DNA from 2 places in the Sanguibacter biliveldensis genome. Region 2 is predicted to be linked to the other one. Evidence: predicted binding sites of a transcription regulator. Region 2 holds the regulator's gene; the other holds the start of a gene.
The links. Region 2 encodes Rex, which represses fermentation and respiration genes when NADH is low (regulators of the CRP and FNR family bind a similar motif). Its sites were predicted from a motif close to CTTGTGAANNNNTTCACAAG; they were not measured.
Positions count from the first base shown of each region.

Region 1: a site for Rex is predicted at 4,073-4,092, ahead of rhaI (L-rhamnose isomerase). Genes of this name have one in related genera too.

Region 1 covers NZ_CP138359.1:660,875-668,350, forward strand. The annotation lists gene SANBI_RS02865 (GNAT family N-acetyltransferase) at 1-517, opposite strand, end outside; gene SANBI_RS02870 (isocitrate lyase/PEP mutase family protein) at 706-1,557, shown strand; gene SANBI_RS02875 (DNA-3-methyladenine glycosylase 2 family protein) at 1,614-3,272, shown strand; gene SANBI_RS02880 (ribbon-helix-helix protein, CopG family) at 3,324-3,674, opposite strand; gene SANBI_RS02885 (hypothetical protein) at 3,671-3,937, opposite strand; gene rhaI (L-rhamnose isomerase) at 4,108-5,283, shown strand; gene SANBI_RS02895 (bifunctional aldolase/short-chain dehydrogenase) at 5,285-7,354, shown strand.
Region 2 covers NZ_CP138359.1:811,058-818,533, forward strand. The annotation lists gene SANBI_RS03470 (extracellular solute-binding protein) at 1-194, opposite strand, end outside; gene arfA (arabinosylfuranosidase ArfA) at 658-2,220, shown strand; gene SANBI_RS03480 (HAD family hydrolase) at 2,280-3,197, opposite strand; gene SANBI_RS03485 (glutaredoxin family protein) at 3,257-3,502, shown strand; gene SANBI_RS03490 (FUSC family protein) at 3,492-4,721, opposite strand; gene SANBI_RS03495 (redox-sensing transcriptional repressor Rex) at 4,792-5,508, shown strand; gene SANBI_RS03500 (YceI family protein) at 5,700-6,245, opposite strand; gene SANBI_RS03505 (MarR family winged helix-turn-helix transcriptional regulator) at 6,497-6,976, shown strand; gene SANBI_RS03510 (histidine phosphatase family protein) at 7,153-7,476, shown strand, end outside.

The DNA of each region.
Region 1 (7,476 bases), 150 kb from region 2:
CGGGCGAGGCCACAGCCCGTTGGTAGAGGCTCGATCCTAGGACTCTGGTGCTGCCCGGGGCTGTCACGGTCGTGTCTCTCACGTGCTGGAAGCCCTGGGACTCGTAGAAGCGTCGCAGGCCGTGGTTGTCGTCGGCGCAGTCGAGCCTCACGAAGGTCTTGCGCTGGTCGGCAGCGCGGGCTGACGCCCAGCTCAAGAGCTCGTGCCCCAGGCCGCGACCGCGGCTCGCCTGAGCCACGGCCAGACGATGGACGTAGAGGGCCGGGGCGGTGTCGGTGTCCCAGGTCTCTGCGTCGTGGTCGGTGACGGTGATGATCGCCTGCAACCCGCTCTGGTCGCGGACCACGAAGAGCGCGCCGCGCTCGGCGTCCCCCAGGACGACCTCAGCCGGGATGGCGTGCCGCCACTGGTCGATCGACCGGTCGTGCAGCCAGCGCCTCGCTCCGTCGAGCAGAGCCACGGCCTCGGTGACATCGTCAGGCGTGCCCTGCTCGACGGCCAGATCGGTGGGTCCCATGCCGTCACCCTAACCACCGCGTGCGACGGGGCCGCAGGCGTCTCGTGCCCCGAGGTGTCGTCGGCAGCACGTCCCGCGAGGAGCGTCCGCGGAAGACCGGCGGGGCTGGCACATCGCGTCCCGTGCTGCCGACGGTGGTGTCCGATGACCGCCAGACACCGAAGGCCAGGGCCGATGTACTTGCACGCATGAACCTCCCACAGAGCCACCGTGCCGATCTCTTCCGTTCCCTCCACACCCCTGCCCGCCCGCTCGCGCTCGTCACCGTCTGGGACGTCGCGAGTGCTCTGGCCGCCCAGGACGCCGGCGCTCCGGCGATCGCGACGACCAGCGCCGGTGTCGCCTGGTCTCAGGGTGTCCCCGACGGTGATCGTCTGGACCGAGCGCGGGCCGTGTCCGTGCTCGCCGCGATCGCCTCGGCGGTCGACGTGCCGGTCTCGGCGGACATCGAGGGTGGGTACCCGGACAGCACGGGCGACGTCACCGAGACGGTCCGCGCGGTGATCGAGGCAGGAGCCGTGGGCATCAACATCGAAGACGGGTCGAGGTCACCTGACGAGCTCTCCCGGCGGGTCGCTGTCGCGCGCCGGACCGCGGACCAGATGGGCGTCGGCCTGTTCGTCAACGCACGGTGCGACGTCTACCTGACCGGTGCCGTCGCACCGGCACAGCGTCTCGAGGAGACCGTCCGCCGGGCGGCTGCGTACGTCGAGGCCGGCGCCGACGGGATCTTCGTCCCCGGTGTGGTGGACGCCGACACCATCGCTGCTCTCGCCGGGGCGGTCCAGGTGCCGTTCAACGTCATGGTCGGACCCGGCGCGCTCGACGTGGCAGGGCTCGGCCGGCTCGGCGTGGCCCGCGCGAGCCTGGGATCCTCGGTCGCGCAGGCCGCGATGACGACAGTCCGGGACGCGACGGCCGAGCTGCTCGCCACCGGGACCTACGACGGTCTCACCGGGGCGCTCGACTACGGGTACGTCGACGGGCTGCTCACGCGGGCGTCGAGCCAGGCTCGCCGAGGGGCGACGATAGATGCGTGAGGACCGACCACCACCACGAGCGCGGAGCCGCGCCGGCCTCTCGAGGCCGTCGCACCGTGACGGCACCCCCGGGCGCGAACGGGCCGGCCTGCTCGCTGGGGGACCCGCAGTTCGCCGAGCGCTACACCGCGATCGACGCCCGGGACGTGAGGTTCGACGGGCAGTTCGTCACCGCGGTGTCTTCGACGGGCATCTACTGCCGCCCCTCGTGCCCTGCGCGTACCCCGAAGCCCGAGAACGTCACGTTCTACACGTCGTCGGCGGCAGCTCACGAGGCTGGGTTCCGGGCGTGCCGGCGCTGTCTGCCCGAGGCGACGCCCGGCACGCCCGAGTGGGACCTGCGCGGTGACCTCACAGGCCGTGCCATGCGGCTGATCGCCGACGGGGTCGTGGACCGTGAGGGTGTCGACGGGCTCGCCACGAGGCTCGGGTACACACCGAGGCACGTCCACAGGCTGCTCGTGGCCGAGCTCGGGGCGGGCCCGGCGGCCCTCGCCCGTGCGCAGCGCGCCCAGACGGCACGCTCGTTGCTGGTGGGGACCGACCTCGCGATCGCCCAGGTGGCGTTCGCGGCCGGGTTCGGCTCGGTGCGCCAGTTCAACGAGACGGTCCAGCTGGTCTTCGCGGCACGGCCCAGCGACCTCCGCGCCCGCGCCCGCGCGCGGGCCTCGGAGACCACGAACGGCTCGTCGCAGGTGACTGGGCGGGAGTCGATCCGGCTCGACGTCGACCTCCCCGTCCGGCAGCCCTTCGACGCGCCAGGGGTGCTGTCCTTCCTGGCCGACAGGGCTGTCGAGGGGGTCGAGTCGGCAGGGGTCCTGGCCGACGGGACCCTGAGGTACGCACGGACGCTCCACCTGCCGCACGGCCCCGGGGCTGTGGAGGTCCTGGCAGAGCAGACCGCAGACGCGACGTGGCGGGTCCGTGCGCGGCTCGAGCTCATCGCTCTGTCCGACGTCGGCCCGGCGGTCGCCCGGGTGCGACGGATGCTCGACCTGGACGCAGACCCGTCCGCGATCGACGCAGCCCTCGCCGCCGACGGTGCGCTCAGCGCGCTCGTCGCAGAGCGACCAGGGACCAGGGCGCCCGGGACCGTCGATCCTCAGGAGATCCTCGTCCGGGCGCTCGTCGGCCAGCAGATCTCGGTCGCTGCGGCCCGGACGCATCTCAGCAGGCTCGCCGCGGCCCTGGGTTCGCCCTGCGCCTCGACCTTCTCGGGGCTCGACAGGCTGTTCCCGACGCCAGAGCAGATCCTCGACGGTGTGCCTCTCCCTGTCGCGGGGGAGCCGCTCGACCCTCAGCGGCTGCTCAGGCTGCCCGCACGCTCGATCGCCTCCGTGGTCGGTGCTGCTCGTGCGCTCGTGGACGGAGACCTCGAGCTGCACGTCGGCGTCGATGCCGCCACGGTGCGCAAGGCGCTGCTCGCCCTGCCCGGGGTCGGCCCGTGGACAGCGTCCTACGTCGCGATGCGCGTCCTGGGCGACCCCGACACCTGGTTGGACGGTGACGTCGCCCTGCTCTCCGGTGCGCGGACCGTCGGGCTGCTCGGCCCGCAGAGCGCTGGTCGGTCAGAGCACCGGGTCCTGGCGGCTCGGGCCCAGGGGTGGGCGCCGTGGCGGTCCTACGCGGTCATGTATCTCTGGCGCGCGTCCTCGCAGGCCCGGTCCGTGGGTGCGGCGTCCGGGCCGAGCGCAGGGGCAGCGCGCGAGAGGTAGGCGGGGCGAAGGGCCCGTCGTGGACGAGCCGACAGGAGCTCGCAGCAGGCTCTAGGAGGCGTGAGCGAGATCCGACGCCTCAGCCAGGTAGGCGTCGAGCGCCTTGCGGACGAGGTCGCTCCGGCTGAGACCGAGCTTGGCCCGGACCTCTTCGATCGCCTGGTTGGTCTGGTCGCTGACCGCCACGTTGATGCGGGGCGAACGCTGGCCGTGCGGTCTGGGGGGTTCGCCGTCCAGGCGGGGTCGTCCGACCCTGCGCTCGACGGCCGCGACGTCAAGTCCTGCTGCCTCGAGCATGGCGCGCGCCTCCGCGCTGGCCTGCGGTCCGGTGACGGCACGTCGAGGGGTGGTGACTCCGGACTCAGCCCACTGAGCCAGCTGCCGGTCAGTCTCTTCGCTCATAGCTCCTCCTCATATCCAACGGTGGTGCGAGTTGTCTCGCGGAGCCTCATGACGTGGAAGACACGGACATCACCCGGCGGGGTGATGTTCACCATGACCTCCAACGTGCCGAAGCGGCTAGGTCCGATGTAGAGCCGCGGGCTCGTGTCGTGCCCTGGGCGAGGGTCCTCGAAGTCGTCGTACAAGGCGTGGGCGTAGAGCATGGCGTAGAGCGCTTCGTCCTGCGGGATGTCGTGCTCGCCAGCGCTGTCTGCCCACGTCATCGCCGTAGCAGCGATCGTCCCATGACACCGTATTTGTGTCCACCAAAATTAGACGGGCCCGGAGATCCCGGGATCGGGAGCAGCCGTCGCCCCGATGTGGGCGGTTGACGTGCCCGCTACCTGCTCCGTACAGTTCTCTTGAAACGATTCACAACGAGGTGGAGAGCCAGATGTCACACGCTGAACTGAGCGCCGACGCGCGCCAGGCGCTGCTCGCGCAGACCATAGAGCTGCCGTCCTGGGCCTTCGGCAACTCCGGGACCAGGTTCAAGGTCTTCGCGCAGGAGGGTGTCCCTCGCGACCCCTTCGAGAAGATTGCGGACGCTGCGCAGGTGAATCGATACACGGCGACGGCGCCGCGTGTCTCCCTGCACATCCCGTGGGACCTCACCGACGACTACGCCGCGCTGTCGGCGCACGCGAAGGACCTCGGCGTCGAGATCGGCGCGATCAACTCGAACCTCTTCCAGGACGACGACTACATGCTCGGGTCGCTCACGCACCCGGACCCGATCGTCCGCAAGAAGGCCGTCGACCACCACCTCCAGTGCGTCGACGTCATGCGCGCGACGGGCTCGACCGATCTCAAGCTCTGGCTGCCCGACGGCCTCAACTACCCGGGCCAGGACAACCTGCGCGCCCGCCAGGACCGCCTGGCCGAGGGGCTCGCCGAGATCTACGCGGCCCTCGACCCCGAGCACCGCCTCGTCATCGAGTACAAGTTCTTCGAGCCGGCCTTCTACTCCATGGACATCCCGGACTGGGGCACGGCGCTGCTGCACTGCCTCGCCCTCGGCCCGCAGGCCGTGGTCGTCCTCGACACCGGGCACCACGCGCCGGGGACCAACATCGAGTTCATCGTCGCGCAGCTGCTCCGCCAGGGGCGCCTGGGCGCCTTCGACTTCAACTCGCGCTTCTACGCCGACGACGACCTCATGGTCGGCGCCGCGGACCCGTTCCAGCTGTTCAGGATCATGCACGAGATCGTCTCCGCCGGGGCGCTCGCCCCCGACTCGGGCGTGAGCTTCATGCTCGACCAGTGCCACAACATCGAGCCCAAGATCCCCGCTCAGATCCGCTCGGTGATGAATGTCCAGGAGGCCACGGCCAAGGCGCTCCTCGTCGACACCGCTGCGCTCGATGCAGCCCAGCAGTCCGGTGACGTGCTCGGTGCGAACGGTGCCCTCATGGACGCCTACAACACCGACGTCCGACCGCTGCTCGCCGGTCTGCGCGAAGAGCAGGGCCTGCACCCGGACCCGCTCGCCGCCTATGCGGCCTCCGGTTACGCCGAGAAGATCGTGGCCGAGCGCGTCGGTGGCGCGCAGGCCGGATGGGGAGCCTGACATGACCACGACCCCCAGCACCACGACCCCGGCGGCCGACCTCGTCGCTCGGTCCAACCGCCTCGGCGCCGACCCCCGCACGACCAACTACGCCGGTGGCAACACCTCCGCCAAGGGCACCGAGACCGACCCCGTCACCGGCGAGCCTGTCGAGCTGCTCTGGGTCAAGGGCTCGGGCGGAGACCTCGGCACCCTCACGGAGAAGAACCTCGCCGTGCTGCGTCTCGACAGGCTCCGCGCCCTCACCGGCGTGTACCCGGGCGTCGACCGCGAAGACGAGATGGTCGCGGCCTTCGACTACTGCCTGCACGGCAAGGGCGGTGCCGCGCCGTCGATCGACACCGCGATGCACGGCCTCGTCGACGCCGCGCACGTCGACCACCTGCACCCTGACTCGGGTATCGCCCTCGCGACGGCCGCCGACGGCGAGGCCCTCACAGCTGAGTGCTTCGGCGACAAGGTCGTGTGGGTGCCGTGGCGCCGCCCCGGCTTCCAGCTCGGCCTGGACATCGCCGCGGTCAAGGACGCGAACCCGCAGGCGATCGGCTGCATCCTCGGCGGGCACGGCATCACCGCGTGGGGCGAGACGAGCGACGAGGCCGAGGCCCGCAGCCTCGAGATCGTCGCGACAGCCGAGGCCTTCATCAGCGAGCGCACCGAGAGGCTCGCGACCGAGGGCAAGCACCCCTTCGGGGCTGTCGTCCCCGGCTACGAGGCCCTCGACCCGGCCGAGCGCCGGACGAAGGCCGCGAGGCTGGCCCCGGTGATCCGCGGTCTCGCGTCGACCGACGCCCCGCAGGTCGGGCACGTCACCGACTCCGACGTGGTCCTCGACCTGCTCGCCCGTGAGCGTCTCGCCGAGCTCGCGGCGCTCGGCACGAGCTGCCCCGACCACTTCCTCCGCACCAAGGTCAAGCCTCTTGTCGTCGACCTGCCGTCCTCGGCGACCGTCGAGGAGATCTCCGCGCGCCTCGTCGAGCTGCACGCGGCGTACCGCGAGGACTACCAGGGCTACTACGACCGGAACGCGACGCCTGAGTCTCCGGCGATCCGCGGGGCGGATCCCGCGATCGTGCTCGTGCCGGGCGTCGGCATGTTCTCCTTCGGCAAGGACAAGCAGACCGCGCGCGTCGCGGGCGAGTTCTACGTCAACGCGATCAACGTCATGCGTGGCGCCGAGGCGATCAGCACCTACGCTCCGATCGACGAGGCCGAGAAGTTCCGCATCGAGTACTGGGCCCTCGAAGAGGCGAAGCTCCAGCGCATGCCCGCGCCGAAGCCGCTCGCTACGCGCGTCGCGCTCGTGACCGGAGCCGGTTCGGGCATCGGCCGGGCCATCGCCGAGCGTCTCGCGGCCGAGGGGGCCTGCGTCGTCATCGCCGACCTCAATCTCGAGGGTGCGCAGGAGGTGGCCGACCAGCTCGGCGGTCCCGACGTCGCTGTCGCCGTCCGCGCGGACGTGACGAGCGAGGACGACGTCGCCGCCCTCGTCGACGAGGCTGCGCTCGCCTTCGGTGGGGTCGACCTCGTGGTCAACAACGCCGGGCTGTCGATCTCCAAGCCGCTGCTCGAGACCACCGCGAAGGACTGGGACCTCCAGCACGACGTCATGGCCAAGGGGTCCTTCCTCGTCGCCCGTGAGGCGGCGCGCGCGATGATCGCCCAGGCGATGGGCGGCGACATCGTCTACATCGCGTCGAAGAACTCGCTCTTCGCCGGGCCCAACAACATCGCGTACTCCGCGACAAAGGCCGACCAGGCCCATCAGGTGAGGCTGCTCGCGGCCGAGCTCGGAGAGCACGGCATCCGGGTCAACGGCGTCAACCCTGACGGCGTGGTCCGTGGCTCGGGCATCTTCGCCGGAGGGTGGGGAGCCAAGCGGGCTGCGGTCTACGGCGTCGCGGAGGAAGACCTCGGCGCGTACTACGCGCAGCGCACGCTGCTCAAGCGCGAGGTGCTCCCCGAGCACGTCGCAGCAGCGGTCTACGCCCTCACCGGGCCGGACCTCAGCCAGACGACAGGTCTGCACGTGCCGGTCGACTCGGGTGTCGCGGCGGCGTTCTTGCGCTGACGATCAGCAGCACGACGGCACGACGGCACGACGGCACGACGGCACGACGGCACGACAGCACGACAGCACGACAGCACGACAGCACAGCACCGCGCGGACCCGGGCAGCGGAGCCCGGGTCCG
Region 2 (7,476 bases):
TGTTCTTGCGGGCGGGCGACGGCTCCGCAGCCGCCGAGGGCCATGAGCGCCGTGCCCCCGGCGAGGAAGGCCCCGCCGCGCAGGAAGGAGCGTCGGGAGAAGCCGTCGGCCTCGCTCGCGGTTCCTCGTCCGGACCGGAACCTGCTGGGCGGTGTGCCCGGGCTCCGTCGGTCTGGGATCGCCCAGTCGTTCATAGCCACTCCTTCGTTGCTACGTTCTCGCGCGGCACCGGTGCCGTGCGCTGCTCGGTCGCTTCTTCTCCGGCGGGCGGCACCGGTGCTGCTCGTGCTGCCGTCCGGAGGCCACGGGACCTCCGCCCCGCCGTTCTTCATCGTTGTACAACCTCGGGTAAGGAGCACAGTAACCCCACCGGGACGGTTTTGCCGACCCCTCTCGGCCAGCCTGACGCGGAGTCGTCCGCTCTGTCCGAACTGTCTGGCAGGGAGGCTGGGCCTTTGGAAGCGTCGGGCGACAGGCGTCCGGACGCGGTCGGACGGGGTGGTCCTGCTCTGCGCGGGCGAGGGTGAGCGCCGCTGTTGACGCTCTCGGAGCGCTGGTGCATGATCTCTCTACAACGATGTAGAACCTGGCGTCAGAGGCTCGCCCTGCGCCCGGGACCCACGCGGCACCGACGCCCGTGCACACGACAGGAGAACCATGAGCCACGACACCCCGACCGACGCCGCAGGCGCGAACTCCTCGGCCGTCACCCTGACGCTCGACCCGGCCTTCACGGTCGGACCTGTCCGGCGCCGCACCTTCGGCTCCTTCGTCGAGCACCTCGGACGCTGCGTCTACACAGGCATCCACGACCCTGAGCACGAGAGCGCGGACGAGCACGGCTTCCGCGGGGACGTCGTCGAGCTCACCCGTGAGCTCGGCGTCTCGACGGTCCGCTACCCCGGTGGCAACTTCGTGTCCGGTTACCGCTGGGAGGACGGCATCGGCCCGAAGGACCAGCGCCCCACCCGCCTCGACCTCGCCTGGCACTCGAGCGACCCGAACCTCGTGGGTGTCGACGAGTTCATGCAGTGGGTCCGCAAGGCTGGTGTCGAGCCGATGATGGCCGTCAACCTCGGCACGCGCGGGATCCAGGAGGCGCTCGACCTGCTCGAGTACTGCAACGTCCCGGGCGGCACCTACTACTCCGACCTGCGCCGGGCGAACGGCCACGAAGAGCCGTACCGCATCACGATGTGGTGCCTGGGCAACGAGATGGACGGACCCTGGCAGATCGGCCACAAGACCGCCGAGGAGTACGCGCGGCTCGCCACCGAGACAGCCCGCGCCATGCGGATGATCGACCCGAGCATCGAGCTGGTCGTCTGCGGCTCGTCGTCCTCGTCGATGCCGACCTTCGGCGCGTGGGAGGCCACGGTCCTCGAGGAGTCCTACGAGTTCGTCGACTACATCTCGGCGCACGCGTACTACTTCGAGGAGGACGGCGACCTCGGGTCCTTCCTCGCCTCGGCTGTCGACATGGACCACTTCATCGAGTCCGTGACGGCTGCGGCCGACTACGTGCGGGCCGCAGGCAAGCACACGAAGCGGATCAACATCTCCTTCGACGAGTGGAACGTCTGGTACCAGAAGCGCGCGGAGTCGGTCCCGCCGACGGGGGACGACTGGCCCGTCGCGCCGGTCCTGCTCGAAGACCGCTACAACGTCGCCGACGCCGTGGTCGTGGGCAACCTGCTCGTCTCGCTGCTGCGCAACACCGACCGCGTGCACGCGGCGTCTCTCGCCCAGCTCGTCAACGTCATCGCCCCGATCATGACCGAGCCAGGCGGGCGGTCATGGAAGCAGACCATCTTCCACCCCTTCGCGCAGGCGTCGGAGCACGCCGTGGGCGACGTCCTGCGGGTCGGCATCGAGGCGCCGACCTACCCGACGGCACGCTTCGGCGAGGTCCCCCTCGTCGACGCCGTCGCCACCCGCGACCCTGAGACCGGGGCAGTGAGCCTCTTCGTCGTCAACCGCTCGACCGACGGCTCGACGGGCGTCACCGTGGACCTCAGCGCCCTGCGTCACGCTGCTGGCGGCGCGGACGTCGACGTGGTCGAGGCGCTCACCCTGTCCAACCCCGACCACACCTGGGCTGCCACGGCCGACGACTCGACGTCGGTCCTGCCGCAGGACAACAGCACGGCGAAGGTCGTCGACGGTGTGCTGACCGTCGACCTGCCGGCAGTCTCGTGGACGATGGTCCGCCTCGGCTGAGGTCGCCGCGCACCACGAGAGGGCCGGGGCGCGCTGCCCCGGCCCTCTCGTCGCCTCTGCTAGTGCCCCAGACGCCCGCGGACAGCGCGCGTCGCCGACCTGACGACGAGCCCCGCGGCCCAGGCGAGGCCAGCCCAGCTCGCGGTCTTCATGCCGCGCTTGGCGGCGCGCCGCTTCCCGCGGAACTCCCGGATCGGCCAGCCGATCGTCTTGGAGTGCTTGCGCAGCCGTGGGTCGGGGTTGATCGCGCACGGGTTGCCGACGGTCGACAGCAGCGGCACGTCGTTCATCGAGTCGCCGTAGGCGGACGATGCCTCGAGGTCGATGTCGAGGTCGGCTGCGAGCACCTGCACGGCGTTGGCCTTCGCTGTGCCGTGCATCATGTCGCCGACGAGGCGCCCCGTGTAGAAGCCGTTCGAGTGCTCGGCGACGGTCCCGAGCGCGCCCGTCGCGCCCAGGCGCCGCGCGATGAGGTCGCCGATCTCGACAGGCGTCGCCGTGACGAGCCACACCTGGTGGCCTGCGGCCTGGTGGGCGTCGAGCAGCTTCTGCGTGCCCGGGAAGATCCGCTGCGAGAGGACCTGGTCGTAGACCTCTTCGCCGATCGCCACGACCTCGGCGACAGAGTGGCCTGTCATGAGGAACAGCGCGCGCGAGCGCACCTCGTCGATCTGCTGGTTGGTCTCGCCGAAGGCGAGGTACCGCGCCTGCTGGAACGCGAAGTTGAAGATGTCCCGCTTGCGGAAGAAGCCTCGGCGCCACAGCGCGCGGGCGAGGTAGAACGAGCTCGCCCCGCGGATGATCGTGTTGTCGACGTCGAAGAACGCGGCGACCGGCCGTGCTGCTGCGGCGCCCTGCTCGTCGGGGGATGCGCCGGGAGCTGGGGAGGTCGCGCTCACGTCGGCCGTCGTCAGGGCCGTCTCGGCTACCAGCTCGCCCGACTCCGGGTCTGTCCTGTCGATGCGCACGCCACCCACTCTAACCAGGGACGGGCTGCGGGGCAGGTGGGCGGAGCCGACCGCCTAGTGTGGGTCGCGTGAACCCTGAAGAACGAGTCGTGGTCTTCACCCGCGACGACTGCCACCTGTGCGTCGAGGCCCTCGAGGTGGTCGCGCGCGTCTGCGACGACCTCGGCGAGGCGTGGCGCACGGCCGACGTCGACGCCTCCGACGAGCTCCGGGCCCGCTACGGCGACCACGTACCCGTCGTCGAGGTCGACGGTGTGCAGCAGGCCTTCTGGCGGGTCGACGAGGCGCGGCTGCGCAGGTCGCTCACGGCCTGAGCTGCTCGGTGGCTCCACCCTCCTCGCTGGTCTCGCCGTCACCGTCACCGGCACTGTCGCCCTCGACGTCGTCGACACCGGCCTCTTCCTCGGCGCGGCGCTCGTCGGCGTCCGCCCCGACCGACCGGAGCGCGCGGTCGAGGCCGAGGACCAGAGCCCCGGCGGCCAGGAAGTCGCCCTCGCGGCGCGACCGCTGCTCACGGACCGCGTCCCGCAGCGCGTCGACAGCATGCCTGAGGGCAGTCGGCGGGTCGGGGATCGAGTCGTCCGTGGACACCTCGAGGGCGCGGAGCGCGGCTGCGTACTCTGCGAGGGCGTCCGCCGCCGGCGGACGCAGGTCGGGGCCGAGCGCGGGGTCGCGTGCGCTCTGCGTCTCGGTCTCGGTCAGCAGGTTCGTGAGGTGGTCGACGAGGTTCGCGTGCTTCTCGAGCATGACCGACCGTCGGGCCTGGGCGACCGACCAGGCGCTGTAGCGCCGGGCGTGCCAGTTGCCCTTGCTGGCCTCGCCCGCGTACGCGACGGCTGCCCGGCTCTTCTCGAGGACCGGTCGGATCGCAAAACGCCTGTCGTCCCACTCTTCAGCGGTCGGGGGCCTGTCACCGCGCAGCCCGTCTGCGAGGGAGTCGAGCTGGTCGGCGAGCGTGTCGCGCAGCCCGTCGAGGGCCACGTCGGAGGGGGACAGCGGCAGGGGTGGGAAGGCGAAGTTCACGCCGATGCCGACGAGCGCCCCGGCGACCACGAGTCCCGCGTACGCCCCGACGAAGTCGCCGGGGTCGCCGCTGCCGATCACGAGGACGAAGAGCGCCGTCGTGGTGACGTACGCGCCCATCTCGCCGAGACGGCTCCATCCCGCCCCGAGCGTGGCGAGGCACACGACGAGAGCGATCGACAGCGCACCGGGGTCGAGGAACGCGTCGGCGAGCCGGGCGATCACGACCCCGAGCAAGATCGCACCCGTGGTCTGGGCGGTCTCCCGGACCGACCGGGCGACAGTGGTCGACGTGGCGATGACCGCGCCGAGCGGTGCGTAGTACGGATAGTCGGAGAAGGGGGCCGGCGCGAGCACGCCGACGTACCAGGCGACGGCGGCCGCGACCGACGCCTTGACGGCCATCGACCAGCGGGGGTTCAGGGCCCACAGCCGCAGCGCGCGCCCGGTGAGGACCCCGGTGCGGCTGGTCCGGACGCGGGCGGTGATCTGAGCGGGACGTGGGGGCACGAGCCCCACCGTACGAACCTGTCGACGGGCACGCGCGCCGAGCGGCTGTGCACGGCCCTACCCTGAGGGGATGACCGCGACCCGCCCCGAGCCCACCACCTCGGCAGCCGAGGCCGTGGGGCTCCGCGAGGTCGTCGAGATCCGCCGCACCATGCCGCCGGCGAGCGTCGAGCGCCTCCCGGGGTACCTGCGGGTGCTCACCGACCTGGCTGCCCGCGGCGTGACGAGCGCCTCCTCGCAGCAGCTCGCCGAGCTCGCAGGCGTGGGCCCGGCCCAGCTGCGCAAAGACCTCAGCCATCTCGGTTCCCACGGGCGGCGGGGGGTGGGCTACGACGTCGACACGCTGCGCGAGCGCGTCCAGTCGGCCCTCGGGCTCGTCGTCGAGCTGCGGGTCGCGATCGTCGGGGCGGGCAACCTCGGTCACGCCCTCGCCAACTACTCGGGATTCGGAGCCCGCGGCTTCACGGTGGCGGCGCTGCTCGACTCGAACCTCGCGCTCGTGGGGACAGAGGTGGCCGGGGTGGTGGTCGAGGACGTCGCCCGGCTCGCCGACGTCGTGCGCGACCTCGACGTGTCGATCGTCGTGATCGCGACCCCCGGCGAGCACGCGCAGGAGGTGTGCGACGTGGTCGTCGCAGCCGGCGTGCGGGAGATCCTCAACTTCGCCCCGCGCGCGCTCCAGGTCCCCGACGACGTCGAGCTGCGCTCGGTCGACCTCGGCAGCGAGCTGCAGATCCTCGCCTTCCACTCGCGCGAGCGGTCTGGCCGGGAGGCAGCGGGGCTGTAGGTCGCCGCCGCGCGACCGAGAGGCCGCCAGACCGAGAGCCTGTCAGACCGAGTGCCCGCCAGACGCCGAGAGCCCGCCTGCGCAGGGGCAGGCGGGCTCTCAGGGGCCGGTCGGGGAGCCGGGGGTCGCTCCGTCCGGTGGCCAGGTAACCCGACCTGCGGCGCTGCCGCGGTCGGGTCGTGGTGCTCGGGTCAGGCCTTGATGGCCGAGATGTCGAGCGAGATCTTGACCTTGTCGCTGACGAGCACGCCGCCGGCCTCGAGGGCCACGTTCCAGGTGAGGCCGAAGTCCTTGCGGGAGATCTCCGTCTTGGCCTCGAAGCCTGCGCGCGGGTTGCCGTAGGCGTCGACCGCGGTGCCGTCGAACTCGGTCTCGAGCTCGACCGACTTCGTGACGCCGTTGATGGTGAGGTCGCCGGTCACGACGAAGTCGTCGCCGTCGGAGGAGACCGAGGTGGAGGTGAAGGTCCAGGTCGGGTTCTTCTCGGCGTCCCAGAAGTCGGCGCTGGTGAGGTGGGCGTCGCGGTCGGGCGAGCCGGTGTTGACGGCGGTCGCGTCGAGCTCGGCGACGACGGTCGAGCTCTCGACGTCCTCACCGATCGTGATGGTCGCGGAGTTCAGGCCGAGGGTGCCGCGGACCTTGGAGATGCCGGCGTGGCGGACGACGAAGGCCGCGGTGCTGTGGCTGGGGTCGGCGTTGTAGGTGCCGGCGACGAGTCCGTTGGGGAGTGCAGTCATGATGTGAGCTCCTGAGGTGTTCCGTGCTCGGACGGGCTGGACCCGGACGAGCGGCGAGTGGACGGCGGGAGGTTCTCTCTCACCTTCAATAATTGAATCTTCTACTAAGTTGCCGCGAGGCGCAAGTCCCCCCCGTCTCCCGATTCTTGCGCCCGAGTCTCCGTCACGCGCGTCGGGCCGCTAGGGTCCAAGAGGGGGATGGCAGGCCGACCCCTGCCTCCGCAGGCCTGGGACCAGGAGATACGTGAGTGATGAGCAGCGACAGCGGACCGATCCCGTGGCTCGACGACGAGCAGCAGGTGAGCTGGCGATCGTTCCTCGAGGGCAGCGCGCGCCTCACCGAGGCGCTCAACCGTGACCTCGACGCCGAGTCCCAGCTCTCGCTCCACGAGTACGAGGTGCTCGTCAGGCTGTCGGAGAACCCCGAGCGCACGCTGCGCATGTCGGCGCTCGCGGACACCCTCGCGCACTCGCGCAGCCGCGTGACCCACACCGTCCGACGGCTCGAGGACCGCGGGCTGGTCCGGCGTCAGGCATGCCTCGACGACGGGCGCGGGGTCGACTGCGTGCTCACCGACGCCGGGATGTCGACGCTCGCCGAGGCAGCACCGCACCACGTGAGGTCGGTCCGGCGCCACATGGTCGACGTCCTGAGCCCTGAGCAGATGCGGGTGCTCGGCGAGGCGATGTCCCTCGTCGCCGGGGCGTGCCGCAGGTCCGACGCGGACTGAGCGCGGCGCCCGACGCGGACTGGGCGCGGCGCATGACGCGGACTGGGCGCGGCGCCAGGCGCAGACTGGACCGGGCACCCGGCGCGGACCGGGCGCCGCGTCCGGCTCGGGTGACTGTGTGACGGCGTGCGGCCGTGCATGAAGGGGGCGCGCGAGAAGTTTGGGAGGATGGGCCCATGGCCACCACCACAGTGCACCTCATGCGACACGGCGAAGTCTTCAACCCCGAGAAGATCCTCTACGGACGGATCCCGGGCTACCACCTCTCCGAGCTGGGGCACCAGATGGCCCAGCGCGTCGCCGACCACTTCTCGGCAGGGGACTTCGACATCACCGTCGTCACGGCCTCGCCGCTCCAGCGCGCGCAGGAGACCGCGACCCCGATCGCCGCAGGTCTCGGCCTCGAGCTCGGCACCGACGAACGCCTCATCGAGGCGGGCAACTACTTCGAGGGCAAGACCTTCGGCGTGGGCGACGGGTCCCTGCGGCACCCCGAGCAC